DNA from 3 places in the Amycolatopsis keratiniphila genome. Region 2 is predicted to be linked to each of the others. Evidence: riboswitches for the same ligand, from Rfam matches in the RefSeq annotation. Region 2 holds a riboswitch; each other region holds the start of a gene.
What was found. Region 2 has a riboswitch for S-adenosylmethionine ahead of AORI_RS68970 (aminotransferase class V-fold PLP-dependent enzyme). Riboswitches for the same ligand answer to the same signal wherever they lie in the genome.
Positions count from the first base shown of each region.

Region 1: it holds a riboswitch for S-adenosylmethionine, as region 2 does, so the genes downstream of both, thrC (threonine synthase) here and AORI_RS68970 (aminotransferase class V-fold PLP-dependent enzyme) in region 2, are expected to answer to the same signal.
Region 3: it holds a riboswitch for S-adenosylmethionine, as region 2 does, so the genes downstream of both, AORI_RS76210 (methionine ABC transporter ATP-binding protein) here and AORI_RS68970 (aminotransferase class V-fold PLP-dependent enzyme) in region 2, are expected to answer to the same signal.

Region 1 is NC_021252.1:2,174,685-2,180,231, reverse strand. Features, by position in the region: gene lepA (translation elongation factor 4) at 1-35, opposite strand, end outside; gene AORI_RS51120 (class I SAM-dependent methyltransferase) at 149-736, shown strand; gene AORI_RS51115 (VOC family protein) at 733-1,107, opposite strand; gene AORI_RS51110 (EamA family transporter) at 1,131-2,036, opposite strand; gene rpsT (30S ribosomal protein S20) at 2,368-2,628, shown strand; gene holA (DNA polymerase III subunit delta) at 2,680-3,663, opposite strand; SAM riboswitch class I at 3,799-3,931, shown strand; gene thrC (threonine synthase) at 3,945-5,210, shown strand; gene AORI_RS51090 (ComEC/Rec2 family competence protein) at 5,228-5,547, opposite strand, start outside.
Region 2 is NC_021252.1:6,338,898-6,344,444, forward strand. Features, by position in the region: gene lspA (signal peptidase II) at 1-407, opposite strand, end outside; gene AORI_RS83055 (hypothetical protein) at 432-1,040, opposite strand; gene AORI_RS68970 (aminotransferase class V-fold PLP-dependent enzyme) at 1,060-2,403, opposite strand; SAM riboswitch class IV at 2,436-2,550, opposite strand; gene AORI_RS68975 (M23 family metallopeptidase) at 2,679-3,362, opposite strand; gene AORI_RS68980 (potassium/proton antiporter) at 3,494-4,972, opposite strand; gene AORI_RS68985 (ArsR/SmtB family transcription factor) at 5,085-5,547, opposite strand, start outside.
Region 3 is NC_021252.1:7,848,348-7,853,894, forward strand. Features, by position in the region: gene AORI_RS76200 (ABC-F family ATP-binding cassette domain-containing protein) at 1-280, opposite strand, end outside; gene AORI_RS76205 (4-(cytidine 5'-diphospho)-2-C-methyl-D-erythritol kinase) at 348-1,313, opposite strand; gene AORI_RS76210 (methionine ABC transporter ATP-binding protein) at 1,438-2,448, opposite strand; SAM riboswitch class I at 2,663-2,753, opposite strand; gene rsmA (16S rRNA (adenine(1518)-N(6)/adenine(1519)-N(6))-dimethyltransferase RsmA) at 3,001-3,837, opposite strand; gene AORI_RS76220 (GNAT family N-acetyltransferase) at 3,878-4,459, shown strand; gene AORI_RS83115 (DUF222 domain-containing protein) at 4,607-5,547, shown strand, end outside.

The DNA of each region.
Region 1 (5,547 bases), 4.2 Mb from region 2:
GGGGGCGTGAAGGTCGTGTCGGCGAACGTCGTCAACGGGTTTCCTCGCGAAGGTCGGGGTGTGCCACCTCTATGGTCCCATGCCGCTCCGGGTGCGAGTGGGGGTCATCCCCGATGCGGCCCGTGATGAGCTGTGGTGCCCTCGAAGTATGAGTACTTCACTGTCCCAAATGCTCGACCGGACGTTCGGTCATCCCCGGGGACTGCTCGGCCGGTTCGGCGGGCGGGCGATGGCGCACGGCAATGCCGCCACCGAGCTTCGCGTCGTCGAGCTGGCGTCGATCGAGTCCGGCGAGACCGCCCTGGTCGTGGGCCCCGGCCCGGGCGTCGGCCTGCAGGCCACGGCCGAACGCGCGGGCCGGGCGATCGGGGTCGACCCCTCCCAGGAGATGCTTTCCCGCTCTCGCCGTCGTTGCGGCGACAACGTGGAGCTGCGGCAGGGCACCGCGGACTCCACCGGTGAACCCGACGACAGCGTCGACGTGGTCCTGAGCGTCAACAACGTGCAGCTGTGGGACGACCGGGCGGCCGGGTTCGCCGAACTGTTCCGGGTGTTGCGTCCCGGTGGCAGGCTGCTGCTTTCCTCGCACGAGAAGTGGTTGCCGGTGTCCAGGCACGAGCTGGCCGAGGAGGCGGCCGCCGCCGGCTTCGTCGACCTGCAGACCTGGACCTGGGACCCGCCGGGCTTCGGCGCGTCCCTCGCCGCTCAGCTGCGCGCGATCAAGCCCCTGGACTAGCGCGGGTCGGTGCGCAGCGGGTGCTCACGCGGCACTTCGACCAGCACGATCCTGGTGCCGTCCGGGTCGGCGATCCACGCTTCGTCCAGCCCCCAGGGCTCACGCCGTGCCCCGCGAACCGGCTCCAAGCCCTTCCCCGCGAGTTCCTCGAGCGCCGCGGGCAGGTCCCGGACCTGGAGCCACAAGGCGACGTCAGGGGTCGGGCCGGTCTCTCCGGTACCGACGATCTCGATCGACCCGTTCCCGGCGAAGAACACCGTCCCGCCGGGGAACTCCTTGTCGATGGCCAGGCCCAGGGTGTCCCGATAGAACGCCGTCGACACGTCGAGGTCCTTCGGGTGGATCAGCACCCTGCTGCTCAGCACGTCCATGGCTCAATCCCTACCGGATGGGTTCAGGCCATCGCAATCGCGGCGATACCCGCCAGCACCACCACCGACCCGGCCAGCCGCCGGACGGCGTTCGCCTCCCCGAGGACCAGCCAGGCGGCGATGCCGCCCAAGACGATGCTCAGCTCCCTCGCGGGCGCGACGAGGCTCACCGGGGCGATCTGGAGGGCGTAGAGCACCAGCAGGTAGGCGACCGGGGAGAACACGCCGACGATGACGACCTCACGCTTGTGCTCGCGCCAGAGCCACGCGACCTCCTCGCGGTCCTTGAGCGCGTACGGCGCCATGAGCAGGCTCTGCACGATCGCGCCGGTTCCGAAGTACACGATCGGCGGGACACCGAGCCCGGTGACCGAATGCGCGTCCCACAGGGTGTAGGCGGCGATCGTGAGGCCGGTCAGCAGGCCGTAGAGCAGACCTTTGCGGCGGGCGACACGCTCGGCGGCGCCGACGTGGGCCGGTGCCCGCCCGGTCCCGATCACCAGTACCCCGGCGATCACGAGGAAGGCGCCCACCAGGCCGAGGATCCCCGGCCGCTCGCCGAGCAGCACGACCGCGGCGAGCACCGAGATCAGCGGCCCGGTCCCGCGGGCGACGGGATAGACGACGGACAGATCGCCGACGGCGTACCCCCGCTGGAGGACGACGCCGTAGGTGACATGGAACACCGCGGTGACCACGGCGGCGAACAGCCAGGTCCACTGTGGACGTTGTGGTTCCACGGCCAGCGAGATCGCCATGACGGGGACGAGCAGGATCGCGGAAAGACTGTAGTAAGCCCAGACGAACCGGGCTCCGCCACGGCGGATCCGTTTGGCGGCGAGGTTCCAGCCCGCATGGATGACGGCGGCGATGACGACGAAGGACAGAGCGGTGGCGTTCACAGCGGACCTTTCACGTTTTCCGCGCATGCGGAAAACCGGGTCCTCCAGGCTTTTGTCCCGTCAGATGAACGGCGGTGCTTCCGGCTCCGCCGATGGTGCCGCTCGGACCTGTCCCGTCTGCCCTGATTGTGTGTTTTCGCTGGCCGGGCAGGCGGCGGAACCCTAGGCACTACGATCTTCACCGTACCGCAAGCACCCCTCCCGAGGCTGCCGCGAGCCGCGCCGGGACGGCTGTTAAGCTTGCCTTTCACCGTCGTGTGGCATTCCGTCATGGAGGAAACCCGCGCCGCTCCACGAGCACGCAGGGCCGGTCACAGCGCGGCGGTGAAACCACCGAGAGATTCAAGAGGAGCGCCCCGTGGCCAACATCAAGTCGCAGATCAAGCGCATCACCACCAACGAGAAGGCGCGTCAGCGCAACCAGGCGATCCGGTCCTCGGTGAAGACCGCGATCCGCAAGTTCCGCGAGGCCGCCGACGCCGGCGACAAGGCCAAGGCCCTGGAGCTGCAGAAGGACGCGGCCAAGAAGCTGGACAAGGCCGTGACCAAGGGCGTCATCCACGCCAACCAGGCCGCCAACAAGAAGTCCGCGCTCGCGAAGCGCGCGAACTCTCTCTGATCGGCTTTCGAAGGGCCCCGGCGACTCGGTCGCCGGGGCCTTTCGCCGTTCTCAGCGGCTTGTGCCGTGAGCGTCGACGACCTCCAGGACGGCACGCTCCAGGGCGTACTCCGGGTTGGCCGCGACTCCCTTGACCTCGGCGTTGAGCCGGGCGACCACTCGCATCGCGGTGGCCAGCCCGTCCTGCCCCCAGCCGCGGGCCTGTCCCTGCGCCTTGCGCACCTTCCAGGGCGGCATCCCCAGCTCGCCGGCCATCTGGTTCGGGTTACCGCGACCGGCGCCGGACACCCGCGCGATCGTCCGGACGGCGTCGGCGAGCGCGTCCGCGACCAGGACGTGCGGTACGCCCAGCTGCATCGCCCAGCGCAGCGACTCCAGCGCCGCCGCCTTGTCACCGGCGACGGCCTTCTCGGCGACGGCGAAACCGTTCACGTCCGCGCGGCCACGGTGGTAACGCCGGACGGCCTGCTCGTCAACCGCCCCGCCGGCGTCCGCGACGAGCTGCGTCGCCGCCGACGACAGCTCACGCAGATCGGAACCGACGGCGTCGATCAGCGCGAGCACGGCCGCACCGTCGATCTTCCCGCCGACCCGCCGAACTTCGTTGCGGACAAAGGATTCCCGCTCGGCGGCCTTGGTCAGCTTCGGGCACTCGACGACCTCCGCGCCCGCCTTCTTCAAGGCGGCTGGAAGCCCTTTCGCGGCCTTGCTCCGGCCGCCTCCGCTGTGCACGACGACGAGCACGATGCCGTCGGCGGGCGCCTTGACGTAGGCCATCACCCCGTCGGCGAGCTCCTGCGAGATGTCGTGCGCGGATTCGAGGACGATCACCCTGCCCTCGGCGAACAGCGAGGGGCTGACCATTTCCGCGAGCGCCGGGACTGTGAGGTCCGACACCCGGATCCGGGTGAGATCCGCCGTCGGATCGGCCGCTTTGGCCGCGTCCGAAGCACTGCGGACCGCTCGCTCGATCAGCAGCTCTTCCTCACCGAGAACCAGGACCAGCGGCGATGGGGCGGAAGCTTGCGTCGTCACGGTGACGATCCTGCCACTCCTCCTCTCGTGTGCTTTGTCCGGTGATGTGTTCCGGGCACGGTGGCCCCACCGGAGCCTCATGTCGTACGGTGTTGGCGAGGCGACGCGATGACACGCGTGCCGACAATCGAATACCGCTCATCCAGAGGGGCAGAGGGAACGGCCCGATGAAGCCCCGGCAACCGGCGTCAGCCTGTCATCCCGCGATCGCGGGGTAGCTGACGAACACGGTGCCAATTCCGGCCCGCCACGGCGGGGCAGATGAGGAAAGGAACCTCGCGATGACCGCAACCCTCGGCACGACCTCCACCACCAAGACCCCGGATCTCGGACCGGCCGTCGAACTGGTGTCGAAGGAAGAGGGCCACCGGCAGCCGCTCGCCCCCGAATTCGTTTCCGCCGAGGACTTCTCGCCGCTCGAGGTCGCCTACGACTTCGGCCGCGTGCGCCGCGAGGACATCGAAGCCGGGCCGAAGAACATCTGGCGCTACAAGAAGCTCCTTCCCGTTCCGTCGAACGTCGAAGAAATCCCCAACACCGAACCCGGCGCCACGCGGCTCATCCAGGCCGACAGGCTCGCGAAAGCCTTGGGCGTCAAGAAGGTCTGGGTCAAGGACGACACCGGGAACCCCACGCACTCGTTCAAGGACCGCGTGGTCGCCGTCGCGCTGGCCGCCGCCCGCGAATTCGGGTTCGACGTGCTGGCCTGTCCGTCGACCGGCAACCTGGCCAACGCCGTCGCCGCCGCGGCGGCCCGTGCGGGCTGGCGGTCGGTCGTCCTGATCCCGAAGACCCTTGAGCGCGCCAAGATCCTCACCACCGCCGTGTACGACGGAGACCTGATCGCGGTCGACGGCAACTACGACGACGTGAACCGGCTCGCCACCCAGCTCGCCGCCGAACAGGAGAGCTGGGCGTTCGTGAACGTGAACGTCCGGCCCTACTACTCGGAAGGCTCCAAGACGCTGGCCTTCGAGGTCGCCGAACAGCTCGGCTGGCGGCTCCCCTCCCAGATCGTGGTGCCGATCGCCTCCGGTTCCCAGCTCACCAAGGTGGACAAGGGTTTCCGTGAGTTCGGCCAGCTCGGCCTCGTCGACGAGACGCCGTACAAGGTGTTCGGCGCGCAGGCCACGGGCTGCTCCCCCGTCTCGGCGGCCTTCCGCGCCGGCCACGACGTCGTCCAGCCGGTCAAGCCGGACACGATCGCCCGGTCGCTGGCGATCGGGAACCCGGCCGACGGCCCCTACGTGCTCGACGTGGTCAACCGCACCGGCGGTGCGATCGAAGACGTCACCGACGAAGAGGTCGTCGAGGGCATCCGGCTGCTCGCCCGCACCGAAGGCATCTTCACCGAGACCGCGGGCGGCGTCACCGTCGCGACGGCCAAGAAGCTCATCGAGACCGGCAAGCTCAACCCGGACGAGGAGATCGTCCTGCTGATCACCGGTGACGGCCTCAAGACCCTCGACGCCGTCGAGGACAAGATCGGCCCGAAGGCCACCGTCAGCGCCTCGGCCGACGCGGTCCGCGAAGCTCTGGGTATCTGAGTTCCCGCCGGCCCGCCTCAGGAACGAGGCGGGCCGCGGGGCTCACCCCGTCGTACCAGGGCGAGGCCTCGCCCGTCGGCGATCACCGCGGTGTCGCCGTCCGTGTCCGTCCGGGCGACCGACGCGCCGACCGCCACCAGGTTGTCCAAAGTGGACTTGTTCGGATGACCGTAGGTGTTTCCGGCACCGACACTCACCAAAGCGGCCCGTGGCGCGACGGCGTTGAGGAAATCCGGTGCCGTGTAACGGCTTCCGTGGTGCGGGACCTTCAGGATTTCGGCACGCAGGTCTGCTCCCTCGGCCATCAGGTCGGCCTGTGCGGCGAGCTCGATGTCGC
Region 2 (5,547 bases):
ATCATGTCGACCACGTGCCCCTGCAGCGGGCCGGGGGCGCGGAAGATCCGGTCGGTCAGGTTGCCGAGCGCGCCGGCCAGCACGAGGCCGAGGCCGATCGCCCAGCCGACCGAGCGCAGCCGCCGGGACAGCCAGACGATGGCGATCACGACGGCGATCGCGACCAGCGCGAGCACCCAGGTCAGCCCGGTCGCCATCGAGAAGGCGGCACCGGGGTTGCGCACCAGCTGGAAGTACACGAGCCCGCCGAGGAACTCGACCGGCTGCTTGCCCTCCAGCGTGGACACGGCGATCTGCTTGGTGAGGAGGTCGATCCCCCACAGCACCGCGGCGACGGCGAACACCACGGCGACGCGCTTCTTGGGCAGCGGCGGCGACGGTGGCGCCGTTTCGGGCTCTGTACTCACTCCCCCATTGTCCACTGAGCGTGTTCAGGCCTCCTCGGCGGCCGCCTTCGGCCTGCTCAGCAGGGCCGCGAACGCCCCGGCGAGCGCGACCAGCGAGGACAGCACCAGCGCGAGCTGTCCTCGTGCGGGCACGACCGCGCAGAGCACGAACGCCGCGGCCACGGCCAGCACCAGCACGCTGCGGTCCAGCCAGGCGAGCAGGAGCAGGCCGATCGTCAGCAGGATCGCGCTCCGGGTGTCCCCGCCGAGGTCGAACTCCCAGTAGCCGACCAGGTCGGCCAGTGCGATGGCGACCAGGCCGCCGAGCGCGATCGCGGCGACCTTCCACCACCGCATGGTCTTCGTCCGAAGGGCGTAGAAGAGCACCGTGCCGAGGTAGACCGCGAACACGGCGAACAGCCAGCCGTCGTTCCGGCCGAGACCGGAGAACGACACCGAATTCACCGAACCGAAGACCCCGCCGTCCCCGACCGCGTACAGATTCTGGGTCAGGAACTGCCCATCGCCCGTCGCGGGCGCGTAGGCGAACCAACCCCCGGACCGGATCCCGCCCAGCGAAAAGGCCACCACCAGCAGCTGGGCGAATCCCAGTAACGCCAGCGGGAACCAGTAACGCGGTCGTTCGTTCCCCATGCGGGGTGAGGGTAGTGGCTCAGGCGCAGAACGGGGGAAGCTCCCGCGGATCGTTTTCCGGCACCCAGCGGCCTTCCGGCTTCTCGTACTGCCAGCGCGCGCCGCGGGCGACGATCTGGCGCAGCGCCAGGACGATCCGGTCCACGTGCTCGGTGGTGCTGCCGAGGCCGAGGCTCACGCGCACGGCCTGCTGCCCCGACGAACCGGCGACGGCGATCAGCCGTTTGGTCGCCACGTGCGCGCAGAACGCGCCGTCCCGCACGCCGATGCCGTACTCCGCGGACAGGACCGCGGCGAGCCAGCCGGGTTCGAATCCGTCGACGACGAAGCTGAGCGTGCCGACGCGGTCGACCGGAGCGTCGAACAGCCGCAATTCGGCGAAGCCGGGAATGGCGGCGAGGCCGCGACGCAGCCGCGCGAGCAGTTCCTCTTCGTGGGCGACGATGCCGTCCCAGTTCGCGGCCAGGGTCTCGCAGGCGACCCCGAGCGCGTAGACGCCGACAGTGTTGGGCGAACCGGCTTCGTGCCGCTCAGGTCCGGAATTCCAGACCACGGATTCACGGCTGACGAGCTTCGTCGCGCCGCCGCCGGCGAGGTACGGCTGGGCCGCGCGCAGCCAGTCCGCGCGGCCGATCAGCGCGCCGGCACCGAAAGGCGCGTACAGCTTGTGGCCCGACAGCGCGACGTAGTCAACGTCGAGTTCGCGCACCGAGATCTTCCGGTGCGGCGCGAGCTGGGCCGCGTCGAGCGCGATGCGGGCGCCGTGCCGCCGCGCGACGGCCGCGATCTCCTTGACCGGCAACAGTTCCCCGGTCACGTTGGACGCGCCGGTGAGCACCACCAGCCGCGGTCCCTGCGGGCAGTCCGCGAGCGCTTCGTCCACAGCAGACACCGCGGCGAGGCGGGTGCGCGGCGTCTCGATCCGGCGGACGTTCGGGCCCTTCCACGGCAGCAGCGCGGCGTGGTGCTCGGTGTCGAACACCACGACCGACGTGTGCTTCGGCAGGCTGCGCGCCAGAAGGTTGAAGGAATCGGTGGTGTTGCGGGTGAACACGACGGTGTCGGTCGATCGCGCGTCGACGAAGTCCCGCAGGATTCCGCGTGTGCGCTCGTAGAGCTTGGTGGAGACCTGCGAGGCGAACCCCGCGCCGCGGTGCACGCTGGCGTACCAGGGCAGGAACTCGTCGACCGCGGCGCGCACCTTGTCCAGACACGGGGCACTCGCCGCGTGATCGAGGTTGGCGTAGCCGATGTCGCCGCCGGTGACCAGCGGAACCCGCAGATCGGCGCAGGCGACCGCCGGGATTTCGTGCGTGGCAACGGTTTCAGCAGGGGTGCTGGTGCGTTCGAGAGCGAGGGTCATCGTCATCCTCCGGGCCAGGGGACCCGACGAGGATCCCGCGCTTGCCCGTCGCACCGCGCGACGAGCCAGGTCCTCACCCGGGGCACCCCACCGCGGAAGGAGGGTTGCCGGTCAGCTAGCCGGGGCTTGACGCTGACACTCGTGACCTACGGACGAAGTTAGCGGATGAGCGGCCGATCGAGCCAGCCCTCGTCCGCATCTTGAGACGCCGCTCACGTGCCCGGTGAGCGGGAAACACCGTTGCCCGGCGCCGCGCCGCGCCGGGCAACGGCAGGTCAGACCCGGAATCGGCCGGGCAGCCCGATGGTCGCGCGGGAGGAGAGTTCGGTCGCGGTACCCGAGTACTGATCGGCGCCCGCGGTGAACTGCCAGCCGCCGAAGGTCTTGCCGTCGACCGCTTCGCCGTAAGCCTCGGCGACCTTGGTCGAGACCTCGTCGTAGGACTTGCCGTCCCAGTTGCCCGCGCCGACCCCGAAGTCGCGCGAGTCGCCGCCCTGGGCGGCGACCGTGGGCAGGGTCCACAAGGTGAAGTGCACGTGGGCGCCGGTGCTGCTGCCACCGCAGGGCAGCGCGTTGCCGGTCCGGCCGAGGGCGTCGCCCGGGGCGACCTTCTGGCCGTCGGTGACCGAAATGTTCTCCATGTGGTAGTACCCGGTGCGCCAGCCGCCGTCATGGTCGACGGTCACCCAGTCGCCACCGGAGCAGTGCTGGATCCGGACGGTGCCCGCCAGCGGGGCGCGAACGGTCTTGTCGCCGGGGCTGAAGTCGATGGCGTTCTTCACGCCGGAGTTCCCGTTGTCCGAGTGAATGCCTGCCGAGTAGACGGATTGGCCCGTGTCGAAGGGCAGCCCGAACGCGGGAAAGGCGCCGGCCGCTGTCGCCGTCGGGGCCGCGAGAACCACCCCGACGAGGGTCGCGGTAACCCCCAGACCGGCGAACCGCGCAGGAAGTTTCGTCACCTTGCGTACTCCTTACCCCGTGACACTCACCCATTCGATGGAGTCGATTGCGGGGAAAGTAATCCAAAGGGAGTACAAAAGGGAAGAATTTTCTGAGATCAACCGACGAACAGCTGGTGCCGGTTCGTGATCTACTGGCCGGATTCGCCCTTCCACCTGGCCAGGCGGCCGGCGCGGTCGACCGCCCGCAGGCGTCGTTCGGCCGCGTCACGGACCTCGGCGGTGGTCACGACGAGTAACTGGTCGCGTTCCTGAAGCCGCGTGTTCTTGTTCGGCGTGAAGCCGGTGCCGTCGCGGACGAGGAGGCTGATCGTCGCCCCCACCGGCAGCCGCAGCTCGGCCAGGTAGACGCCGTGCATCTTCGATCCGGTGTTGATCCGGACCTGCAGGAGTTCCGCGCCCATCTCGTCGAGCGGCGCGGAGTCGACGTCGATCTCGTGCGCCTCGGCGTGCTGGGCCAGCCCGAGCGCTCGCGCGAGCGGGGTCAGCGTCGCCCCCTGGAGCAGCGTCAGCACGATGACCAGCACGAACACCGCGTCGACCAGCTCCTGCGCGCCGGGCACCCCGGACGACAGCGGGATCAGCGCGAGCACGATCGGGACCGCTCCGCGCAGCCCGGCCCAGGACAGGAACACCTGTTCCCGCCAGGGGATCTTGAACGGCAGCGCCGACAGGAACACCGACAGCGGGCGGGCCAGCAGCAACACGACCGCGCCCGCGACCAGGCCCTGGACCAGGCTTTCGAAGATCCTGCTCGGCGAGGCGAACAGGCCGAGCAGCACGAACAGGCCGATCTGCGCGAGCCAGCCGAGCCCTTCGGCGAAGGAGAGCGTGTCCGATCGGTGCGGCAGCTTCGAGTTCCCCAGCACCAAGGCGGCGACGTAGGTGGCGAGCAGTCCCGACGCGTGGGCGAGCTGCCCGCTCGAGTACGCCACGACGCACACCGCGACCGTGGCCAGCGGGTACAGGCCGGTGGCGGGAAGCGCCGCCCGGCGCAGCGCGAACGCGCCGCCCCAGCCGAAGGCCAGGCCGATCACCAGGCCGGCGGCGAGTTCGTAGACCACCAGCAGCGGCAGCGACCAGTCGATGGTCGCCCCCTCGGCGAGGACGACGACCGCGATGTAGGCCGGGGCGTCGTTGATGCCGGACTCGATCTCCAGCGCGCCCACGAGCCGCTTCCCGATCCCCGCCGATCTCAGCACGGAGAAGACCGCGGCGGCGTCGGTGGAGGCGAGTACCGCGCCCCACAGCAACGCCATCCGCCAGTCCAGGCCCAGCAGCCAGTGCAACGCCGCGCCGGTGACCGCGATGCTCACCGCGACGGCCACTGTGGACAGTGCGATTCCGATGCCCAGCGAGGGTTTCACGGCCGTCCACCGGGTGGTGAGGCCACCTTCGGACAGGATCATCACCAGCGCGGCGAGGCCGAGCGACTGGGTGAGCTCGGGGTTGTCGTACTGGATGCCGAACCCGGCTTCGCCGAGCAGGACCCCCATCCCCAGGTACAGCAGCAGCGAAGGAAGGCCGACCCGGATCGACACCCGGACGGCGATCACGGCGACGAGAAGCACCGCGCCACCGGTACCGAGGATGAGCGGGAGCTGCTCCATGTCGCCTCCCGTTCCGGTCGCCGTGAGGGCTCCAGAATAGTGAGGCGGTGATCGTCACACGTTCGTGTACCGGCCGAAAAGCGTCCGGATAACCTGTGTTACAGACTGTCCATTAGGGACTGCGCAGGGCCACCAGGTCGACACCGAGTTCGGCGAACGGTTCTTCCGCCGCGGGCAGGACTTTCACCGCGCGGTTGCCCTCACGGGACAACCAGCCGGCGCTCACTCCGTGAGACAGTAACGCCGCGGCGACCCGGCCCGCCAGATGATCACGGCGCACTGTCCAATCCAGACAGTCACGCAGCATCGGACGGCGGCCGTCGTCGATCTCCACCCCGAGCGCGTCGAGCACTTCGCGTCCTCGGCCGGTCAGCGTCAATCCGCCGGCGTCGTCGATCAGCCCGGTGGTGAGCATCCCGTCCCGTAGCGCGACCCCGACCGTCCCGGCGAGGTGGTCGTAGCAGGTCCTGGCGAACTCCAGCCGCTTCACCCGCACCGAAGACCGCAGTCCCTTCACCGGCCGATGCTCGGCGTGCTGTGCCAAATGCTCGATCAGCTCCGCCACCCGGGGGTCG
Region 3 (5,547 bases), 1.5 Mb from region 2:
CGCCGTAGCGCTCCAGCACGACATCTCCGACGGTGCTGCCGGCGGGGAGCTCGGTCCGCTGGGTGACGACGGCCATCCTCAGGCCACGGACCTGACTGACCCGTCCCGTATCCGGTTCGCTGATCCCCGCGAGAACTTCCAACAGCGTCGTCTTCCCACCGCCGTTGAGACCAACGACGCCGATACGCTGCCCCTCCGCCACACCGAGCGAAACACCGTCGAGCAGCGGGCGCACCCCGAAGGACTTGCTCACCGACTCCAGGTTGACCAAGTTGGCCATGCCTCAGCCGATCCTTTCCGAAAAGCTTGCACCACAACGAATTAGTCGATGTCCTTTTCGGACACCCTCACGCGTGCACCCGCGGCGGTGACGGCCGCGGCGCGTCGTCACCGCCGACCAGCCGGGCTCCGGGCACCGGCCCGTGTGCGACGCGCACCGTGCGGCAGACACCCGCACCGGACAGCTCCGCGGCGACCTCGACGGCCGACTGGGCATCCGCGCACAGAAAGGCACAGGTCGGCCCGGATCCGGAGACGGTGCCGGCGAGCGCGCCCGCGTTCACGCCGGCCCGCAAGGTGCGGCGCAGCCCCGGCCGCAACGAGACGGCGGCCGCCTGCAGGTCGTTGCCGAGAAGCAGCGCCAACTGCCGCGGGTCACCGGAGGCCAACGCCTCGACCACCGGAGTGTGCGAACCGATCCGCGGCGGGCTGCCCTCTTCACGCAACTTGTCCAGCTCGCCGAACACCCTCGGAGTCGAAAGACCACGTTGGTCGAAGGCCAGGACCCAATGGAAGGTGTGCCGCGACAGGACCGGCACCAGTTGCTCACCTCGGCCGGTGCCCAACGCTGTCCCGCCGTAGAGCGCGAACGGGACATCGCTGCCGAGCTTCGCGGCGATACCCGCCAGTTCGTCCCGGGAGATGTCGAGCTTCCAGAGCGACGCGAGTCCCACCAGGGTCGCGGCCGCGTCGGCGCTGCCCCCGGCCATCCCGCCCGCTACCGGGATGCCTTTGCGCAGCACCACCCTGACCTTGGACTCGCCGTCCGCCTTGCCGACGTGGGCCGCCAGCGCCTGAGCGGCCTTCCAAGCGAGGTTGTTGGCCCCCGTCGGTACGGAGCCTTCGCCTTCGCCGTAGACCTCGACGCCGGGGTCCTCGGTGACCGCGACGGTCACCTCGTCGGTCAAGGAAAGCGCCTGGAACACGGTCACCAGCTCGTGGTAGCCGTCCGGGCGTACGTCACCGACCGACAGGTGCAGGTTGACCTTGGCGGGAACCCTGACGGTCACTGGGGGCGGTACGACGGCGAGCACCCGTCAAGCCTACGTGGCCGCTCCACTTGCGCTGTCACCAGGAGAAAAGAGAACAGGACGAGTCGGACACACGTACGGGCCGCCCCGGACGGTTTTCGTCCTGAGCGGCCCGTACGTGGAGAAATCAGGCAGCGACGCCCTGCGGTCCGCGGACCGGGTGGGTCACGTGGCCGCCACGTTCGGCGATCCAGGCGAGCGCGGCGTCCGCGCGTTCGCCGCGCACACCGAGACGGAACCGGCCCACCGGCGTGTCGCCGATCCGGGTCAGGCCGCCGCCGATCGTGGCGAGTTCGACGTCGAAGCGACCAGCGGCCTCCGGAAGCAGCGCACCGACCGAGGCGAAGCCGACGAGCACGACGTCCACCGCGCGGTCGTACTTCGAGGCCTGCGCCCGCCCGGTCTCGATCGCGGGAAGCAGCGCCTGCGCGGTCCGGCTGTTCGGGTCGGAGACCAGATCGAGCACGGTTCCACGCTCGACGATCGCCCCGGCCTCCAGAACCGCGACGTCGTCGCAGACACGGCGCACGACGCCGGCGTCGGGAGTAGTGAGCAGCACGGTGACTCCGAGCTCGGCACGCGCCCGGTCGAGCACGGTCAGAACCGCGCCGGACTCCTCGGACTGCACACCTGCGGTCGGGTCGTCGGCCAAGAGCACAGACGGCCCCGCGGCCAGCGCCTTGGCGATGGCCACGCGGCGCAGCTGCCCTTCGGACAGTTCGCCCGGCCGCTGCCCCGCCCGCGGGGTGAGGCCGACCAGGTCCAGCAGATTGCCGACCCGGTTGCGACGCTGCGGCCCGTCGAGACCGAGCTGTTCGAGCGGCGACGCGATGTTGCCGGCGATGGTGCGCTCGGCAAGCAGTTCCGGTTTGGTGCTCACGACGCCGACCTGCCGCCGGATCTCGCGCAGACGGCGTCCGTCGAGGGTCCCGGTGTTGAGCCCGTCGAGGCGGACGACGCCGCGGTCGGGACGCTCCTGAAGACCGATGCAACGAGCGAGGGTCGACTTGCCGGAACCGGCCGGGCCGACGACTCCGAACAGCGAGCCCGCCTGGATGTCCACGCTCACATCGCGCAGCGCGACGACGGGATTTCCGTTGAGGGGAAAGGATTTGGACAGGTTTTCGACAGTGATCACGAGAGGCTCCATGCGAATGGGGCGCTGCATCTTTCGAGCGCGCCGACCGTCACCGAGTGACCGTCCGGGAACGGACGGGTTTCAGAGGTAAAGGCGAAAGGACTCAGGCAGTAACGGTGGAGCGTCGACACGCACTTACCGTGCGGCGACCTTCATCGACGACACGTCGCCTGGTCAGCAGGAGCGGGTGGGTGACCCTGTTCATTAGGCACAGCCTCCATCGGTCCTGGCTGTAGCACCTGCCCTGTGGAGGGTGGTTGCTGCGACTTCGGCGAGCCAGGTCTCTCAGTCGCTCGGGATGGCTCACTGAGTAAAACCGATCCCACTGGATGAAAGCAAGCGCGTAGGCGCAGATCACACGTCTGGTCGCGTCCATTATACAGGATCGGGTGTCCATATAATGGAACAGAAGTAGGCGCCTCCGACTTGCGTCAGGCTCGCTACCTGCTAAGACGATGTCGGCTTATACAGATCGAGAAGAAGACTTACGCACTCGTGCTGACCTGGCCCGGCGGACGTCCGCGCGGCGCCGGTCACACCTCGGGCAGTTGGTCAGCCGACAGCCGCGGCGATCCGCGCGAACTGGTGAACGTCCAGCTGCTCACCGCGCGTCTTGGGGTCGATACCCGCCTTCTCGAGCAGTTCCCCCGCGCGTTCGGCGGAACCGGCCCATGACGCCAACGCGGCACGCAAAGTCTTCCGTCGCTGAGAGAAGGCGGCGTCGACCACCGCGAACAACTTCTCCCGTTCCACGGACGACACCACGTCACCCCGTTCGAAAGCGACCAGAGCGGAGTCCACATTCGGAACAGGCCAGAACACCGCTCGAGGCACGGCGGCGACCTTGCGCGCCTTTCCGTACCAAGCGAGCTTGACGCTCGGAACGCCATAAGTCCGGCTCCCGGGGCCGGCCGCCATCCGGTCCGCGACCTCGGTCTGGACCATCACGAGGCCGCTGGTCAGCGACGGCAGCTCGGCAAGGAGGTGAAGCACGACCGGAACCGCGACGTTGTACGGGAGATTCGCCACGAGCGCCGTCGGACGCGCGGGCAGGTCGTCCGCCGTGATCCGCAGCGCGTCCGCACCGACGACCGTCAGCCGTTCGGCCCCGCCCCGTTCGGCCGCGGTGTTCGGCAAGCGCCTTGCGAGCACGGGATCGATTTCGACCGCGACGACCTCGGCGCCGGTCGCGAGCAGGCCGAGGGTCAACGAGCCGAGGCCCGGCCCGACCTCCAGCACGACGTCGCCTTCACCGACCCCCGAAAGGTCGACGATACGTCGCACCGTGTTGGGATCGTGCACGAAGTTCTGGCCGAGCTTCTTGGTCGGACGTACGTCCAGCTCGGCCGCCAGCGCCCTGATCTCCGCAGGACCGAGCAGTTCAATCACCCGACGATCGTAACCAGCCCCGGTAGGCCACGATTGGCCGGTGGACGACGTCGTACTCGAAGGCGAGAAGGTCCGGTTGCGCGACTGGAGGCCAGGTGACCTCCAACCGCTGCGCGGCCTACTCGATCCCGCGCGGCCTTGGCACGAGACGAACGGGCCGTACTTCGGCACTCCGACCGCGGCGGCCGCCGACTCGACGGCGCGCGAGCTCACCACGGCCAAGGCCGAGCCATCCGATCCTCGCACCAGCCTCGCCGTATGCGACCTGAGGGACGACCGGTTGATCGGCAGGGTCAGCTGGTACTGGGAAAGCAGGCAGACCGACTGGCGACGGATGGGACTGGTGATCTACGACGAGCAGTACTGGGGCGGCGGCTACGGCACTGAGTCCTTGCGCTTGTGGACGACCTACCTATTCGCCCGCACCGACACCCTTCGCCTGGACTTCGCCACATTCTCGGGGAACCCAGGGATGATCGCCGTCGGCCGGCGGCTGGGCTTCGTCGAGGAAGGCCGGTTCCGACGCGCTCGCCGCTGGTCTGGAGGCGTGCACGACTCCGTCGTCTACGGGGTGCTCCGCGAGGAGTGGGACCGGATGATCCATTCGAGCACGGAGCCGTGATCCCGCCCCCACCATCCGGATGGCTTTTTCGAACCGACACGTATCCCACTCCCGTGTGATCGGCGCAGGTCAGCGCAGCCGGAGCGTGATGATCATCCACCCGATCGATACCGTGCATTCGTTCGAATCTGCCTCGACAATCGAGGGATGACCAGCACAAACATTCCCAAGACCTTCCCGCTCAACCTGCCGGAAGGTGACGCCGAACTGCTCCTCGAGGAGTTGCAGACACGGCTACGCGAAGGGCGACGTCTGTTCGCCGAGGTCGGCCAGATCCTGGCCGAGATCGAGTCACGTGGGGTCCGAGACCTCTACGGATACAACTCGATCGCCGTCTTCTACGAGCATGTGGCTCGTGTGCCTCGCGCCGAGGCCAACAAAGTTGCCGAGAGAGCGCTCGCACTAAATTCGAGACGGGCGCGCGACGGCACGTCGATCGACCCCGTCGCGCCCTTGACCGGCATCTCGGCCGGCACCGGCGCGTTGGCAGAAGCCGGTATCGACCGAATCGTCACTGTCATGAAGAGGCTGCCCGACCACCTCGACGCGGACAAACGGCACGAGGCCGAAAAGGGCCTTGTCGACCTCGCAGGCGTCGCAAGGCCCCGCGACGTCACGATGGCGGGCACCGACCTGCTCGCACGACACGACCCGGATGGAAAGCCCAAAGAGGAGCCCGGACCGAAACGTCAGCGAAGCGAATTCTGGTTACGCCAGAAGCGGACCGGTCGCTGGGACATGCGCGGCGATCTCGATCCCGAGACAGGCGCCCGCCTGAACGCGCTCCTGGTCCCGCGGGCGTATCCGGCTCCTGGCGAAGAAGCCGACGACCGTGCGCCGGCGGAGAGACGCGGCGACGCGTTCGCAGAGATCGTCGATCTCGCGGAGGCCGGCCCTGACATCCCCCTGCCCCGGCAGACCTCGGAACGGGTCGCTGAGGAGTCTCGGCCCGCACAGCCCGCCAACGGGCCCGCAAGCCAACCAAAGCCCACGCAGGCGCCACCGCAGGGCCGCCAAAGCCCTCGCCGCGGCGATGAAGGCGTTCGAGAGGGGCCCGCGGCTGAACGAACCCGGAATGTCGCCCACAT